Linked DNA regions of Phaeacidiphilus oryzae TH49. The protein of the gene in region 1 interacts with the protein of each later gene in a pairwise test. Links are inferred from orthologs where the notes say so. Each region holds a gene or a part of one and is shown in the gene's direction. Other genes may lie near its edges.

Region 1 (3,664 bases):
CGGTTCGGCGACCGCCCCGGCCGGGACACCCGCCGGGCGCACTCCTTCCTCGGCGAGGACCTGGACGCCCTGGAGGAGTTCACCCAGGGGTACCAGGGCCCGGTGAAGGTGCAGGCGGTGGGCCCCTGGACGCTCGCCGCCGGCGTCGAGCTCCACAACGGGCAGCGGGCCCTGGCCGACCCGGGCGCCTGCCGGGACATCGCCGGCTCGCTGGCCGAGGGGCTGCGGGCGCACCTCGACGAGCTCCGCCGCCGGATCCCCGGCGGGCGGCCGGTGCTCCAGTTCGACGAGCCCTCGCTGCCCGCCGTGCTGGCCGGGACGGTCCGGACGGCCAGCGGCTGGCAGCGGCACCGGGCGGTCGAGGAGTCGGTCGCCGAGGAGCGGCTGCGCGAGCTGATCGGCGCCCTCGGCGTGCCCGCCGTCGTCCACTGCTGCGCCCCCGGGGTGCCGATCGGGATGCTCCGCCGGGCCGGCGCCTCGGCGGTCTCGCTCGACTGGTCGCTGCTCCGCGCGCGCGACCACGACTCCGTCGGGGAGGCCGTGGAGGCGGGCACCGTCTTCCTCGCGGGTGTGGTGCCCGCCGTGCCGGGCCCGGGAGCGGCGGAATTGTCGGACCCGGCCGGTACTGTCAGCGGTGTGAGGACGGTGTGGAAGCGCCTCGGGCTGGACCCGGGGCTGCTGGCGCGCCGTGTCGTGGTGACCCCGACCTGCGGGCTGGCCGGGGCCGATCCCGCCTACGCCCGCCGCGCGCTGGCGCACGGCGTGCGGGCGGCGCGCAGCCTCGCGGACGCGCCCGAGTGAAGGATCCTTTCGACGGAGGAGGAGCGGTGGCCGCTGGGGACGGCAAGGGCTCGGCACTGCGGGAGATGCCCGACGTGCCCGCCGAGGCACGCGAGCGGCACGCCCAGCTCGCGCAGGAGGTCGAGGACCACCGCTTCCGCTACTACGTCCGGGACGCGCCGACCGTCAGCGACGCCGAGTTCGACGCGCTGATGCGGGAGTTGGAGGGGCTTGAGGAGGAGTACCCCCCGCTGCGCACCCCCGACTCGCCGACCCAGCGGGTCGGCGGCACCTACTCCAACGACTTCGCCGAGGTCCAGCACCTGGAGCGGATGCTCTCGCTGGACAACGCCTTCGCCGACGAGGAGCTGGACGCCTGGGCCGACCGGGTCCAGAAGGAGCTGGCCGGCACCGGCTTCCACTACCTCTGCGAGCTCAAGGTCGACGGCACCGCCATCGACCTGGTCTACGAGAACGGCCGGCTGGTCCGCGCCGCCACCCGCGGCGACGGCCGCACCGGCGAGGACGTCACGGCCAACGTCCGCACCATCGCCGAGATCCCCGAGCAGCTCCGCGGCGACCAGGGCCACCCGGTGCCGGAGCTGGTCGAGGTCCGCGGCGAGATCTACTTCCCGCTGGAGGACTTCGAGCGGCTCAACGCCCAGCTGGTCGAGGCCGGGGAGAAGCCCTTCGCCAACCCGCGCAACTCCGCCTCGGGCTCGCTCCGGCAGAAGGACCCGCGGATCACCGCGACCCGCCCGCTGCACATGGTGGTGCACGGCATCGGCGCCCGCCGCGGCTTCGACATCGAGTACCAGTCGCAGGCCTACGACCTCCTCCGCGCCTGGGGCCTGCCCACCGCGGCGTACAACAAGGTGCTCGGGTCGCTGGCCGAGGTGAAGGAGTTCATCGCCTACTACGGCGAGAACCGGCACTCGGTGGAGCACGAGATCGACGGCGTGGTCGTCAAGGTCGACGAGATCGCCCTCCAGGGCCGGCTCGGCGCCACCTCCCGCGCCCCCCGCTGGGCGATCGCCTGGAAGTACCCGCCGGAGGAGGTCAACACCAAGCTCCTGGACATCCGGGTCTCGGTCGGCCGCACCGGCCGGGCCACCCCGTACGCGGTGATGGAGCCGGTCAAGGTGGCCGGTTCGGTGGTCGAGCTCGCCACCCTCCACAACCAGGACGTGGTCAAGGCCAAGGGAGTGCTGATCGGCGACACCGTCGTGCTGCGGAAGGCCGGGGACGTCATCCCCGAGGTCCTCGGCCCGGTCGCCGACCTGCGGGACGGCTCCGAGCGGGAGTTCGTGATGCCCGCCGAGTGCCCGGAGTGCGGTACGGAGCTGCGCCCGATGTCCGAGGGCGACGTCGACCTGCGCTGCCCCAACGCCCGCTCCTGCCCCGCCCAGCTGCGCGAGCGGCTGTTCTACCTGGCCGGCCGCAGGTGCCTGGACATCGAGGCGCTCGGCTACGTCGCCGCCACCGCCCTCACCCAGCCGCTGGAGCCGGCCGAGCCGCCGCTCACCGACGAGGGCGGCCTCTTCGACCTCACCATCGAGGAGCTCCTCCCGATCAAGGTGGTCGTCCGCGACCCGGACACCGGCCTGCCCAAGCGGGACGAGAAGACCGGCGAGGAGAAGGTCGTCACCTTCTTCGCCAACCTCAAGGGCGAGCCCAAGAAGACCGCCACCGCCCTCCTCGACAACCTCCAGGCGGCCAAGGAGCGCCCGCTCGCCCGGATCATCGCGGGGCTCTCCATCCGGCACGTCGGCCCGGTCGCGGCGGCCGAACTCGCCCGCGAGTTCCGCTCCCTGGACCGGATCGCCGAGGCGAGCGAGGAGGAGCTGGCCGCGGTCGAGGGCGTCGGCCCGACCATCGCCGCCTCCATCAAGCAGTGGTTCGCGGAGGACTGGCACCGCGAGATCGTCGAGCGCTGGCGCGCGGCCGGCGTACGCCTGGAGGAGGAGGCGGGGGAGGACACCGGGCCCCGTCCGCTCGAAGGCCTGACCGTCGTGGTCACCGGCACTCTCACCGGCTACACCCGGGACAGCGCCAAGGAGGCCCTCCAGCAGCGCGGCGCCAAGGTCACCGGCTCGGTCTCCAAGAAGACCGACTTCGTGGTGGTCGGCGAGAACCCCGGGACCAAGTACGACAAGGCGGTCCAGCTCGGCCGCCCGGTGCTGGACGACGACGGGTTCGACGTCCTCCTGGAGGAGGGCCCGGACGCGGCCCTCGCCTGGTTCCAGGAGCGCGCGGAGGCGGCGGAGGAGCCCGCCGGGGGCGGCGGCGACGAGGCCGGCGACGAGGCCGGCGAGGCGGGCACCGGCGAGGCCGGCGAGTAGCGCCCCGGCCGCGGTGAGGAACCGTCAGTTCCCCTTCCGCGTCCGCTGCTTCGCGCGCCCTCTGGGCAAATGGGCGCGTGGGGTGCGCATCCTACGACCGACTGGCCGGTAGCGTCAGCGCTCGGACGCGTCTGTCCGATTCGGGGCGCAGCGGGGGAGTGCGGCTTTACGCTTGAAGACAGCCCGTCGCGAGCGGGCTGACGCCGGGCTGTGCGGACCGGCGCGGGGACTCCTCAGTACGGCGGGTGCCCGGCAGGCCGGTCGGCTCCCGCGAGGTCCGTCCGCCGCCCGCCGGGCGTCCTCGGTCGCCTGCCCCCACGGGGCGGTGCGCGGCTGCTGGCTGCATGCCGCGCAGCTGAGCCGTCGCTGCGCCCGGCGACACGGCGGCGTGCTGCAGGGGGCGGACGGAGGCAGTGGATGCGGCGACTTCGGGGGGCTGCCGGGGAAAGGGCCCGGGCGGCGACGCTGTGGCTGGTGCACGGTGTGGGAGACGGGACGGCGACCGGGCCGCTTCTGCTGGGAGCGCTGGTGCTGGTGCTCGG
Region 2 (4,106 bases), 2.6 Mb from region 1 along the record:
CGCGGCGGCCGATCTGGCCCGGCTGGCCGGCTGGGCCTCCTTCGACTGCGGGGAGCACGCGGCGGCGCAGCGCTTCCTGCTGGCCGGGCTGCGGCTGGCGCATGTCTCGGGGGACCGGGCGCTGGGCGCCCGGATACTCGGCTGCCTCGGCGTGCAGGCGACCTACATCGCGGACGCCGGGGACGCGGTGGCCCTGCTGGCCTCCGCGATCGAGGGCGGCGGGGAGGAGCTGCCGCCGGCCGAGCGGGCGCTGCTGTACGGCCGGCTGGCCAGGGCGCGGGCCGGACTCGGCGACGCCGAGGCCGCCCGGACGGCGGCCGACCAGGGCTTCGCGGCCCTCGCCGGCGCCGGCCCCGGGTCGGGCGCCGAGGAGGACGCGGCGGAACTCCACGGGCTGGTCGGGGAGACGCTCCTGCTGATCTCCGACCCGGAGGCGGCCGCCGGCCATCTGGACCGCGCGGTGGCGGAGCTCGGGCCGGCCCGGGCCCGCTCCCGCGCCCTGCTGCTGGTGCGGCTGGCGGAGGCCCGGCTGCGGCTGGGGCGCGCGGAGGAGGCGGGCCGCGCCGCCGAGCAGGCGCGCGCCCTGGACGTGGGGATGCGCTCCCCCCGGGTGACCGCGGCCCTCGCCGAGTACCGCCGCCGGGTGGCGCGCACCCCGGGGGCCGACCGCCCGGCGCCTTCGGTCCCGGCCGCCCGCCGGACGACCCGGTGAGCCCTTGCGGTACGCTGAGCCCATGCGAAATGTGCGCCTGCTCCTTAGCCGGCCGCGCTGACAGAACTCCGACTGACGGAGATTCAGCGCGGCAACCCCTCATGGTGAGGGGTTTTTTGTTTTTCGGCAGTTTCCGCGGCAGACCGCATGGCTGACCCCCTGGAGTCCTGAGGACGATGAGCGACACGACATCTGCGGCCACCGAGGCCCACAAGTACGGCGCCGCGCTGGCCGCGGACATCGAGTCCCGCTGGCAGGACCGGTGGGAGCGGGAGGGCACCTTCGACGCGCCCAACCCGGTCGGCGACCTGGCGGCGGCGGACGGCGCCGCGGAGATCGAGCGGCCGCACGCCTTCATCATGGACATGTTCCCGTACCCCTCGGGCGCGGGCCTCCACGTCGGCCACCCGCTGGGCTATATCGCCACCGACGTCTACGCCCGCTTCATGCGGATGACCGGGCACAACGTCCTCCACACCCTGGGCTACGACGCCTTCGGCCTGCCCGCCGAGCAGTACGCCGTGCAGACCGGCACCCACCCGCGGGTCACCACCGAGGCCAACATGGCCAACATGCGCCGCCAGCTGCGCGCGCTGGGCCTGGGCCACGACTCCCGCCGGTCGATCGCCACCATCGACCCGGCCTACTACCGCTGGACCCAGTGGATCTTCCTGCAGATCTTCAACTCCTGGTACGACGAGCAGATCGGCCGGGCCCGCCCGATCGACGAGCTGGTCGCCCAGTTCGAGAGCGGCGAGCGGGCCGTGCCGGACGGCCGGGCCTGGTCCGAGCTGTCCGCCGTGGAGCGGGCCGACCTGCTGAGCGAGTACCGGCTGGCGTACGCCAAGCAGGCGCCGGTCAACTGGTGCCCCGGCCTGGGCACCGTGCTGGCCAACGAGGAGGTCACCGCGGACGGCCGCTCCGAGCGCGGCAACTTCCCGGTCTTCAAGGCCAATCTGCGCCAGTGGATGATGCGGATCACCGCCTACGCCGACCGCCTGATCGACGATCTGGACCTGCTGGACTGGCCGGACGCCATCAAGCTGCAGCAGCGGAACTGGATCGGCCGCTCCGAGGGCGCCCGGGTGGACTTCGCGCTGGAGTCCGGCACCGAGAAGATCACCGTCTTCACCACCCGCCCGGACACCCTGTTCGGCGCCACCTACATGGTGCTGGCCCCCGAGCACGAGCTGGTCGACCGGATCGTCCCGGAGGCCTGGCCGGCTCCGTCCCCGGGCTCCGCCGGCCTGGCCGAGGAGTGGACCGGCGGCTTCGAGACCCCGGCCGACGCCGTCGCCGCCTACCGCAAGCAGGCCGCCGCCAAGTCCGAGGTCGAGCGGCAGAGCGAGGGCCGGCAGAAGACCGGCGTCTTCACCGGCGCCTACGCGGTCAACCCGGTCTCCGGCGAGCGGGTCCCGGTCTTCATCGCCGACTACGTGCTGGCCGGCTACGGCACCGGCGCGATCATGGCGGTCCCGGCGCACGACCACCGCGACTTCGAGTTCGCCCGGGTCTTCAAGCTGCCGATGCGCTGCGTCGTCCAGCCCTCCGACGACCGCGGGACCGACCCGTCCACCTGGGACGACGCCTTCGTCTCCTACGACGCGCGGATCGTCGACTCGGCCAACGGGCAGGTGAGTCTGGACGGCCTGGGCGTCGTCGAGGCCAAGAAGAAGATCTCCGACTGGCTGGCCGAGCAGGGCATCGGCGAGGGCACCGTCACCTACAAGCTGCGCGACTGGCTGTTCAGCCGGCAGCGCTACTGGGGCGAGCCCTTCCCGATCGTCTACGACGAGGACGGCGTCGCCCACGCGCTGCCCGACTCGATGCTGCCGGTCGAGCTGCCGGAGATCGACGACTACTCGCCGCGCACCTTCGACCCGGAGGACGAGCACACCGCGCCGGAGACCCCGCTCTCCCGCCGCGAGGACTGGGTGGACGTCGAGCTGGACCTGGGCGACGGCAAGGGGAAGCGGCGGTTCCGCCGCGAGACCAACACCATGCCCAACTGGGCCGGCTCCTGCTGGTACGAGCTGCGCTACGTAGACCCGGACAACGCCGAGCAGGTCGTCGACCCGGTCAACGAGAACTACTGGATGGGCCCGAGCCCGCAGAAGCGCGCGGGCGGCGTCGACCTGTACGTCGGCGGCGCCGAGCACGCCGTGCTCCACCTGCTGTACTCGCGGTTCTGGCACAAGGTGCTGCACGACCTGGGCCACGTCTCCTCCAGCGAGCCCTTCCACAAGCTGTTCAACCAGGGCATGATCACCGCCTATGTCTACCGCGACGAGCGGGGCTTCCCGGTCCCGGCCGCCGAGGTGGAGGAGCGCGACGGGCAGTTCTTCTTCGAGGGGCAGCCGGTCCGCCGCGAGATGGGCAAGATGGGCAAGTCGCTGAAGAACGCGGTCGCCCCGGACGACATCTGCCGCGACTACGGCGCCGACACCCTGCGGCTGTACGAGATGACGATGGGCCCGCTGGACGTCTCCCGGCCGTGGGAGACCCGGGCCGTGGTCGGCTCCTTCCGCTTCCTGCAGCGGCTGTGGCGGAACGTCGTCGACGAGGACACCGGCGAGGTCGTCGTCACCGACGAGGAGCCGGACACCGAGACCCTGCGGTTCCTCCACAAGACCATCGACGGGGTGCGGGCCGACATGGCTGGGCTGCGCTTCAACACCGCCGTGGCCAAGTGCATCGAGCTCAACAACCACCTGGTCAAGCGGGGTTCGACGCCGCGGAGCGTGGCCGAGCAGCTGGTGCTGCTGGTCGCCCCGCTGGCCCCGCACATCGCCGAGGAGCTGTGGTCCAAGCTGGGCCACCAGCAGTCGCTGGCCCACCAGCCGCTGCCCGAGGCCGATCCGCGCTACCTGGTCGAGGACACCGTCACCGCGGTGGTCCAGATCAAGGGCAAGGTCCGGGCCCGGTTGGAGGTCTCCCCGGAGATCTCCGAGGCCGAGCTGGAGGCGGCGGCGCTGGCCGACGAGGCGGTGCGGCGGGCGCTGGGCGGCGCGGACATCCGCAAGGTGATCGTCCGGGCTCCCAAGCTGGTCAACATCGTCCCGGCGTAGGGCCGGCGGCAGGGGACCCTCAGGGCCCCCGTGGTGATCACGGTCACCGCGGGGGCCCTGGCCGTGCCCGGCGCGGGTCAGGGTCGTCCCTGACGCGGCCCCGGTCGCGCGGTCCGACCTCAGGGCGATGCCCGGGGACCCGGCCGGAGCTACCGTGGGGATGGGGCCGCCGGGATCGGCGGCCGCACGTCATGGAGGAGGCCGGGGATGAGTGGCGGCGAGATCGCGGGTCTGGTGCTGCTGCTGATCGTGATCGCGGTGGTGGCCGCCGTCGCCGTCGCGGTGGTCAAGGTCAAGCAGGCCGTGCAGCGCCAGGTCGAGCAGCA

What was found.
Region 2: the proteins of ligA (region 1) and BS73_RS26050 interact in binary tests that used the Escherichia coli proteins (3 or more experiments, as listed by UniProt). The link is inferred for Phaeacidiphilus oryzae TH49 from one-to-one orthologs.

The regions. Positions count from the first base shown.
Region 1 is NZ_JQMQ01000005.1:2,457,496-2,461,159, reverse strand. The notes cover bases 492-3,494. They hold ligA (NAD-dependent DNA ligase LigA), read left to right. Parts: upstream 492-866; coding sequence 867-3,122; downstream 3,123-3,494. Other genes in these bases: BS73_RS14795 (methionine synthase), read left to right, coding at 492-801. In the rest of the region: more of BS73_RS14795, read left to right, coding at 1-491. UniProt on the Escherichia coli protein: DNA ligase that catalyzes the formation of phosphodiester linkages between 5'-phosphoryl and 3'-hydroxyl groups in double-stranded DNA using NAD as a coenzyme and as the energy source for the reaction.
Region 2 is NZ_JQMQ01000005.1:5,046,869-5,050,974, forward strand. Bases 536-3,980 are described here. They hold BS73_RS26050 (leucine--tRNA ligase), read left to right. Parts: upstream 536-888; coding sequence 889-3,780; downstream 3,781-3,980. Other genes in these bases: BS73_RS35070 (hypothetical protein), read left to right, coding at 536-712. In the rest of the region: more of BS73_RS35070, read left to right, coding at 1-535; BS73_RS26055 (hypothetical protein), read left to right, coding at 3,988-4,106.